Regions from separate parts of the Arthrobacter sp. MDT1-48-3 genome, predicted to be linked through region 1. Evidence: riboswitches for the same ligand, from Rfam matches in the RefSeq annotation. Region 1 holds a riboswitch; the other holds the start of a gene.
The links. Region 1 has a riboswitch for thiamine pyrophosphate ahead of ACX80L_RS02825 (ECF transporter S component). Riboswitches for the same ligand answer to the same signal wherever they lie in the genome.
Positions count from the first base shown of each region.

Region 2: another riboswitch for thiamine pyrophosphate. It lies ahead of thiD (bifunctional hydroxymethylpyrimidine kinase/phosphomethylpyrimidine kinase); the one in region 1 lies ahead of ACX80L_RS02825 (ECF transporter S component).

Region 1 covers NZ_JBTNDL010000001.1:582,750-587,402, reverse strand. The annotation lists gene ACX80L_RS02840 (amino acid permease) at 1-23, shown strand, start outside; gene ACX80L_RS02835 (FUSC family protein) at 116-1,243, shown strand; gene ACX80L_RS02830 (DUF4235 domain-containing protein) at 1,300-1,560, opposite strand; TPP riboswitch at 1,710-1,834, shown strand; gene ACX80L_RS02825 (ECF transporter S component) at 1,894-2,502, shown strand; gene ACX80L_RS02820 (ABC transporter ATP-binding protein) at 2,499-3,989, shown strand; gene ACX80L_RS02815 (energy-coupling factor transporter transmembrane component T family protein) at 3,986-4,653, shown strand, end outside.
Region 2 covers NZ_JBTNDL010000004.1:298,395-303,047, forward strand. The annotation lists gene obgE (GTPase ObgE) at 1-541, opposite strand, end outside; gene rpmA (50S ribosomal protein L27) at 660-920, opposite strand; gene rplU (50S ribosomal protein L21) at 977-1,285, opposite strand; gene thiD (bifunctional hydroxymethylpyrimidine kinase/phosphomethylpyrimidine kinase) at 1,505-3,100, opposite strand; TPP riboswitch at 3,092-3,202, opposite strand; gene ACX80L_RS11395 (Rne/Rng family ribonuclease) at 3,305-4,653, opposite strand, start outside.

The sequences.
Region 1 (4,653 bases):
GCTCCGCCGCTGCGGCCCGCTAGTCCCGCTCCATCCGATACGCGAGGACCGTCCCGCAGGGGGCGGTCCTTCGTCGTCCCGAGGTGTGCACAAGGGGGGATGTCATACTGCTGGGATGGCCAAGAACAGGATCCTCCGCGGCCGTGGCGTCCTCGCAGCCCGTCTCGACGACGACCTGAAGGAGCGGCTGCGCGCCGCCGTGGTCGATCCCCACCTCCTCCTCGCGGGCAAGGCCGCCCTCGCGGCCGCCCTCGCCTGGACCTTCGCGCTCGCCATCCCGGGAGAGGCCTCCCGGTATCCGTACTATGCTCCGCTGGGCGCCCTGCTGGCGATGTACCCGACGGTCGCGGGAACGCTCAAGTCAGGTCTGCAGACGGTCGCCGGACTCACGATCGGGATCGTCCTGGCTCACATCGCGGTCTGGGCGGGAGACCCCAACTGGCTGACGATCGCCTTCGTCGTCGGAGCGGGCGTGCTTCTCGCCGGCCCCCTGAAGAGGACTGCGGGCGGCGGCTCGGGGATCGCGTCCGCCGGGCTGTTCGTCCTGGTCATCGGCAACGAGAACCTGGGGTACTCGCTGGGCTACTTCGTGCAGACCGTCGTGGGCGTGGGCGTGGGCGTCGCCGTCAGCGCGCTGATCCTGCCGCCGCTCAACCTGAACGACGCGGTGGGGCAGATGAGCCGGCTCCGCAGGACGGCTGCACGTCAGCTCCAAGAGATGGGCGAGGCCCTGCAGGAGGACTGGCCGGCGGACGACCCGCGCTGGCCCGAACGGCGGGACGACCTCACCGCCACGGCACGGAATGCCCGCGAGGCCCTGCAGTTCGCGGACGAGAGCAGGAAGGGCAATCTCCGGCGGCGCTTCCACCCGCACGACGCCCGCCGCGACCACCGGCACGTCGAGGTCCTCGAGACCGTGGCGATCCACACGCTGAACATCACCAACATGCTGCAGGACGCGCTCCATGGGACCTCCCGTGAGCACCCCCTGCCCGCCGCGGTCCGGCCGCCCCTGCAGCAGGCGTTCACCGCCGTCGGCGACGTCCTGGACCTGTGGACGGTGGAGGACCTCGACGCCGAGGCGCTGCAGGTCGCCGAGCGGAGCCTGAAGGACCTCGAGATCAGCGCGTACGAGACCTCGTCGAAGGAGGTCCCCTTCGGTGCTGCGGCCGCGATCGGCATGAACCTGCACCGCATCCTGCAGACGGTCGCACAGGAGCAGCGGACCGACGGGGCCGACTGACACCGGGAACGACGAAGGGCACCCCGGAGGGTGCCCCTCGATCCCCACGGGGCTGCTCAGGTCAGGTCGCGGCTCTTCGCGAACCGGTCGATGGCCTTCTGCGTGGAACGGTTCGTCAGCACCTGGATGGTGGTGCTGACCGCACCCGAAATGATCGCGAAGACGAGGGCCGAGCGCAGCGTGTTCTCCAGGCCGTCCTTGCTCTTCGGCGGCGCTTCGCCCGTGATCCTCTCCCAGAGGAAGTCGACGAGCTTGGTCCCCACATAGCCGGCGCCGACACTCATCCCTGCGCCGAGCAGTTTGAACAGTACGTTCATGGTCTCTCCTTCTTGTCCGATACTCCTGCGCCTAGCCTAGCGGCGGTGCGTGCCCCGCCGCAGGGACGATCCGGCCCGCAAGCGGTTCCGCGGTCCGGGGCCGAACCCGGCGTCGCGGTCCACCGGTGTAGGATCGGTAGCGCTCAACCAACAAGCGACAGGGGAGCGCCGATCCGCAGCATGCTGCGGGGACGGGCGCTGAGAGTGCGGACCGCCGCAGACCCTCGAACCTGATCCGGCTAGTACCGGCGAAGGGAGTCGAGTTCTCAGAGTGCACGGCGCTGCTCCGGCGGCCCCGGCACTATCCCCTCCTGTACCTCAGGAGGATTCACCATGGCATCATCCACCGCCCTCAAGACCGCCTCCGGGCGCACCGGCCAGTGGCGCGTCGTCGACATCGTGGTGGCCTCGGTCATCGCCGTCGCCGTCGGCGTCCTGTTCTTCGCCTGGTCCGCGGGATACTCCGGCATCAGCCTGCTGACGGCCGGTTTCCCGCCCCTGGCGGGCCTCTACTCCGGGGGCTGGCTGATCGCCGGCGTCCTCGGGGGACTGATCATCCGCAAGCCCGGTGCCGCCCTCTACTGCGAGATGCTCGCGGCGGCTGTGTCCGCCCTGATCGGCACGCAGTGGGGCGTGGGCGTCCTCGTCTCCGGAGCGATCCAGGGAGCCGGCGCCGAACTGGTCTTCCTGCTCTTCCTGTACCGGAAGTGGAACCTGCCGGTCGCGTTGCTGGCCGGCCTCGGCGCGGGCCTCGCCCTCGCGATCAGCGAGAACATCCTCTACAACGCGCTCTGGACCTTCGAGTTCAAGCTGCTCTACACCGTGTTCGCGGCCATCTCCGGCGTCGTCATCGCGGGCCTGCTCTCGTGGCTGGCCATGCGGGGCCTCGCGAGGACGGGTGCGCTGTCCTCCTTCGCCGCGGGCCGCTCGGCGGACGTGTGACGGCAGCACACCCACCGGCCGCGGGGGCCGTGCAGGTCAGCGCACGCGGCTGGGGCTGGCGCCACGCGGGCCGGAAGGCCTTCGCGGCACGCCACCTCGACCTCGACATCGGGCCGGGAGAGCGCGTGCTGCTCCTCGGGGCGTCCGGGGCGGGCAAGTCGACCGTGCTGCACGGACTCGCCGGGGTGCTCGGTGCGCAGGACGAGGGCGAGCAGGAGGGCGGACTCCTGCTCGACGGCGTCCCCCCGGCCGCGGCGCGGGGGAGGGCTGGGCTGGTGCTCCAGGACCCCGAGACGCAGGTGGTGCTCGCCCGCGTCGGCGACGAGGTGGCCTTCGCCGCCGAGAACCTCGCCGTGCCCCGCGAGGAGATCTGGCAGCGCGTCGGCAGGGCGCTCGACGACGTCGGCCTCGACCTCCCGCTCGACCACCCCACCACCGCGCTGTCCGGGGGGCAGAAGCAGCGCCTCGCGCTCGCGTCCGTCCTCGCGATGGAGCCCGGGCTGCTCCTGCTCGACGAACCCACCGCGAACCTCGACCCCGACGGCGTCCTCGAGGTGCGGGACGCCGTCGTCCGCGTCCTGGAGCGCACCGGTGCCACGCTCGTCGTCGTCGAGCACCGCGTGGCGGTCTGGGCCGACGTGGTGGACCGTGTGATCGTGCTCGACGCCGGGGGAGGTGTCCTCGCCGACGGTTCCCCCGCGGGCATCCTGGGGCACGAGGCCACGCGTGCCGGGCTGGCGCACGCCGGCGTCTGGGTCCCGGGCCGGCGGCCGCCCCTGGGAGGGCCCGTACCCGGCGCCGGTGGCGGCCCGCTGCTGTCGGCGCGCTCCCTCACGGTGGCCAGGACCAAGCGGGGCCCCGCGGCCGTCGAGGACCTCGACCTCCGGGTGCACGAGGCGGAAGCACTGGGCATCACCGGGCCGAACGGCGCCGGGAAGTCGACGGCGGCGCTCACGCTCGGCGGCCTGCTCCGGCCGCGCGCCGGCCGGGTGGACGCCGCGCCGCCGCTCGCCGGAGCGGCGGGCAGCGACCCGTTCCGCTGGCGGTCGGCCCAGCTCGTGCAGCGGATCGGCACGGTCTTCCAGGAGCCCGAGCACCAGTTCCTCACGGCGTCCGTGGGCGAGGAACTGGAGTTCGGACCGCGACGCGTCAGCGGGACCGCCGATCCGCGGCGGATCACCGAGCTGGCCGAGCGCCTCCGCCTCACCCATCTGCTGAAGGCCAATCCGTTCACGCTCTCCGGCGGCGAGAAGCGGCGGCTGTCGGTCGCGACGATGCTCGCCACCGCCCCGCGCCTCCTGATCCTCGACGAGCCCACCTTCGGCCAGGACGCCGGGACCTGGGCCGAACTCGTCACCCTGCTGCGCGAGCTGATCGACGACGGCGTGGCCGTCGTCTCCGTCACGCACGACGCCGATTTCCTCGCCGCCCTCGGCGGCAGGACCCTGCACATCGCCGACGGGGCGGGACGGCTGGTGGCCCGATGAGCACCGATCACCTGACCCCGGTGCTGACCGGGAAGACGCTCCTGCGGGCCAACCCCGTGTCCAAGCTGTTCGCCGTCGCGGTCGTCACGCTCGCCCTCATGGCGAGCATCGACTGGGTCAGTGCCGCCGTGGTCCTGGCCTGCGAGCTCGCGCTGATGCCGCTGCTGGGCATCAGCGCGTGGGGCCTCGCCCGGCGCATCTGGCCCCTGCTGGTCGCGGCGTCGATCGGCGCCTACGGCACCGCACTGCTCGCGGAGAAGAGCGGAACGGTACTGATCGACGTCGGGCCGTTCCTCTTCACCGAGGGCTCGGTGGCGGCCGGGGTCGCGGTCGGGCTGAGGGGGCTCGCGCTCGCGCTGCCCGGCATCTTCCTCCTGCTCACCACGGACCCGACGGACCTGGCCGACGCCCTCGCCCAGAAGCTGCACCTGCCGCACCGCTTCGTCCTCGGCGGGCTGGCCTCGCTGCGGCTCGTGGGCCTGCTCCTGGAGGAGTGGGAGTCCCTCGGACTCGCACGCCACGCGCGGGGCATCGGTTCGGACGGCTCCGTCGTCGCGCGCACGCGGAATCTGCTGGGGCAGTCCTTCGGGCTGATCGTCCAGGCGATCCGGCGTGCCACGCGGCTCGCGACGGCGATGGAGGCGCGCGGTTTCGGCGGTGCGAC
Region 2 (4,653 bases), on a different contig from region 1:
CCGACATCGCGGCGATCAGGCTGGACTTTCCGGCGGAAGGGAAGCCTACGAGGGCGATGTCCGCGATGGACTTGAGCTCGAGGACGACATCCCGCTCGTCACCGGGGATGCCGAGCAGCGCGAACCCCGGGGCCTTGCGCTTCTGTGAGGACAGCGCGGCATTGCCGAGGCCGCCCTGGCCGCCGGCCGCCGCGACGAACTCGGTGCCTTCACCGACGAGGTCGGCGAGGACCTCGCCGTCCTTCGACTTGACCACGGTGCCGTCCGGCACCGGCAGGACGAGAGTCTCCCCGTTCTTGCCGCCGCGCCAGTCACCCATCCCGTTGCCGCCGTTCGTGGCATGCCGGTGGGGGGCGTGGTGGTAGTCGAGGAGCGTGGTGGTCTGGTGGTCGACGCGGAGGATGACGTTGCCGCCGTCGCCGCCGTTACCGCCGTCGGGCCCGCCGAGGGGCTTGAACTTCTCGCGGTGGACAGAGACGCAGCCGTGGCCGCCGGTGCCTCCGGATACGTGCAGGACTACGCGGTCAACGAAACTCGCCACGTCGGTCTCCTTCTACAAATGCTTCACTGTGCCGAGTCGGGTCGGCTTAAAAGAAGGTGGGGCGAGCCATAGAGGCTCACCCCACCCGAATGCTTGGTGCACCGTGCGCTGGCAGAGACTACTCTGCTGCCGCGCCCACGATGTTGACGACCTTGCGTCCACGACGGGTACCGAATTCCACGGCACCTGCCTCGAGTGCGAACAGGGTGTCGTCGCCGCCGCGGCCGACATTGGCGCCCGGGTGGAAGTGGGTGCCGCGCTGGCGGACGATGATCTCGCCGGCCTTGACGACCTGGCCGCCGAAGCGCTTGACGCCGAGGAACTGTGCGTTCGAGTCGCGGCCGTTGCGAGTGGAGCTTGCGCCCTTCTTATGTGCCATGAGTTATGCCTGCCTTCGCTGAAGTGTCTACGTGACCGATCGGTAGCCCGAAGGGACTACGCGATGCCTGTGATTTTGACGCGGGTCAGTTCCGAACGGTGACCCTGGCGCTTCTTGTAGCCGGTCTTGTTCTTGAACTTCTGGATGACAATCTTCGGTCCACGAAGATTCTCGACGATCTCGGCAGTGACGGTGACCTTCGCGAGGTCCTCCGCTGCGGAGGTGATCTTGGCGCCGTCTACCAGAAGGAGGGCGGGAAGCTTGAACGTGCTTCCTGCCTGACCGGTGACGCGGTCAAGGGTAACGAGGTCTCCTACAGAAACCTTTTCTTGGCGGCCGCCTGCGCGGACAATCGCGTACACCACTTGGGAACTCACTTCTCTCGACAATCTTGACTTCTGATGAAAAAACCTGGGTGCGCCTCGGCGGCAATCCTGGGGTTGCTCGTCGTGCGGGACCCGCACTGGTGCCTTCGACGTCGCCGCCCGGAGGCCGCTCGTGTCTGCTGAACATCCCAGTCTGCGAATCCTGCGCAGTTGCCGCCGGACATGCCGGTTGACAGGCAAGTGCACCGAGGGTTCAGATTACGCCAGTACAGCGCCCTCCCGCAAATCAGCGGGCGCGCGGCGCGCGGCAGCGCGGGCCCTCGGGGCGTCGAAGAAGTCCCGTTCATAGGCGGCGGACCAGCGGAACGCCGCGAGCATCGCCGTGCGTTCGACCGGGGACGCCCGTCGGTGCGCACCGTCGGCGATCTGCTTGGCGCGCGCGGTGGCCTCCGCGAAGCCGGGGTCGGCGTAGGTCGCGATCCATGCGGCGTAGGGATGCGGGCCGGACGGGCCGTGGCCTCCGGATCCTCCCTGCGGTCTCTCCTGCACCCTCTCCTGCACGTGGTCGCCGACCGCTGCGTAGAGCCAGAAGCACGGCAGGACGGCGGCGACGAGTTCCGCGTACGATCCCCGCCCGGCGACGGCCCGGAGGTGGTCGCAGTAGGCGCGGGTGACGGGACCCGCATCGCCCTCCCCTGCCCGGATGCCGGTCTTCCCCGACAGCCAGGTCCGGTGCAGCTCCGCCTCGGTCTGCAGGCACGACGTCGCCGCGGACAGCCAGAACAGCTGCTCGTCCTCGGCCGGCGCCATGGCGGCGGCACGGGCCAGGACGGCGGAGTAGTCGCGGAGGTACAGCGCGTCCTGCTGCAGGTAGTAGGCGAAGTCGGTCGCGGGAAGATCCCCCTCCGTCAGCGCGGTGAGGAAGGGCAGCTCCAGGAGGTTCCGGCGCAGTCCGGCGATGTCGCGCCAGGCGAGCTCCGTGAAGCGCTGGTGCGCGCGAGGATCAGGTCCGGCGTGGAAGTGGTGCACCGGTCCGCTGCCTGCTCCCACGTCCAGCAGGTCGGCGCCCTGCAGTGCCCCTTCGAGCCAGGACTTCGCCTCCCGCACCGCCGCGGGCCAGTCGCCGGTCACGGCGAACCGCGTGGCGATCGCGGACGACAGCGAGCAGCCCGTACCGTGCGTGTTCTCGGTCGGCACCCGGCAGCCGTCGAGGACCACGGCGTCCGCGCCGCCCGGTGCGTCCTGCGGGGCGGGGATGAGGGCGTCCGGGCATCGTTCGCCGGGCAGGTGTCCGCCCTTCACCAGCACCCGGGTGCCGAGCCGGGCCGCGAGGACCCTCCCCTGCTCGAGCGCTGCGGACCAGGAGGCGGCAGGATCCGCTCCGACGAGGACGGCGAGCTCCGCGATGTTCGGGGTCACCAGCGACGCACGCCGGGCGAGGTCGACGACGGCGCGTACCGCGTCGTCGTCGAGCAGCCGCGCACCGCTGGTGGCGACCATGACCGGATCGAGCACGACGACCCGCGGGCGGGCGTGGTCGAGCCATGCGCCGACGCAGCGCGCCACGGCGGCGGAACCGAGCATCCCGATCTTCACGGCGTCGATGCGCACGTCCTCGGCGATGGCGTCGAGTTGCTGCCGGAGGAAGTCCGTGGGCGGGGTGTGCACCGCGGTGACGCCGCGGGTGTTCTGCGCCGTCAGGGCGGTCACCACGGCCATCGCGTACCCGCCCGTGGCGCTGATGCTCTTGATGTCCGCCTGGATCCCGGCGCCGCCGCTCGGATCCGAGCCGGCGATGCTCAGGATGTTGGGGATCCCGGAGATCGGATCGCACGCTGTTCGGGCAGTGTCCATGACTGACATCCCTCCGCTAGGCACGGGCGCGAGGCCCACTAGATCAGGTTCGACGGGTGTGATCTCAGCCCTGCATCCGGCAGGGCACCCCGTGTCACCGACCAGCCTATAGCAGCCGGGCGCCCATGGACGGGACACGCGAAGGCCGGAGCCCCTGGGGACTCCGGCCTTCGCGTGCCTGCCGATCCGTCGTGCGTGGAGCTGCTACAGCTCCGACGCCGGCACGCCGACGCCGAAGATCAGCGGCTCCGCACCGGACGGCTCCGGCTTCCGCGCAATCGGCCCGGCCTTAGCGACGTGCCGCGTCCCGGAGGGCTCGGCGGCGCTCTCGGCACCCTGGGTCTCGATGGTGGTGTCCGCAGCGCCCTGCGCGCTGCGGGCGACCCGGCGTCGCGGCCGGGACCGGCGCGCCGGCGCCTCGGGCGCAGGAACGACGACGGGAGGCGCGGCGCTGGTCGCGGGGACCGCCCGGACCTCGGCGGCCTCCTCGCGGTCGCCGTCTGCCGCGGCGCCGTCGCCAGCGGGCGCGACGTCGACGGCCGGGACGTCGACGGCCGGGACGTCCACATCGGCGGGCCGGCGGTTGAAGGCCTCGCTCAGGCTGTCCAGCGTCAGGCGCGTCGCGGGCGCCTCCTGGGCCTCCTCGACGGCCGGCCGACGGCTCTCCGCCCGTGGCAGTGTCACCGTCTCGCCGTTGATCGTCAGCACGGCTTCCGTGACCTGGACGTCGGCGTCGGCAGGGGCCTGCTCCGCGTGCTCCTCGTGGGCGTGGTGCGTGGCGGCCGCGATGCTGGCGAGGGCGGCCCGGGCCGCTTCGGCCTTCGCCGCGCGGTCAGGGGTCTCGGCCACGGGGGCCGGGGGCAGTGCGATGCCCTCGTCCTGCTGGTTGCCCCGTCCCCGGTTGCGCTTGCGCTCGCTCCGGGACGGCTTGTCCTGGCGCAGCTGCTGCTGGTTGTCGGGCGCAGGCACGGAACGGCGGTGCTCCACGGGCTCCATGTGGGTGACGACGCCGCGGCCCGCACAGTGCTCGCAGTCCTCGCCGAAGACCTCGAGCAGGCCCGTGCCCATGCGCTTGCGCGTCATCTGGACGAGCCCCAGCGAGGTCACCTCGGCGACCTGGTGCTTGGTCCTGTCACGGCCGAGGCATTCGACGAGACGGCGCAGCACGAGGTCGCGGTTCGCCTCGAGCACCATGTCGATGAAGTCGATCACGATGATCCCGCCGATGTCGCGGAGCCGCAGCTGGCGCACGACCTCCTCGGCCGCCTCGAGGTTGTTCTTCGTGACGGTCTCCTCGAGGTTGCCGCCGCTGCCGGTGAACTTGCCCGTGTTGACGTCGACCACGGTCATGGCCTCGGTCCGGTCGATCACGAGCGAGCCGCCCGACGGCAGGAACACCTTGCGCTCCAGGGCCTTCGAGATCTGCTCGTCGATGCGCGAGGCGGCGAAGATGTCCTCGTCGCCCGTCCACTTCTCGAGCCTGCCGACGAGGTCCGGCGCCACGTACATGACGTAGGCCTCGATGGTGTCCCAGGCCTCCTCGCCGGAGACGA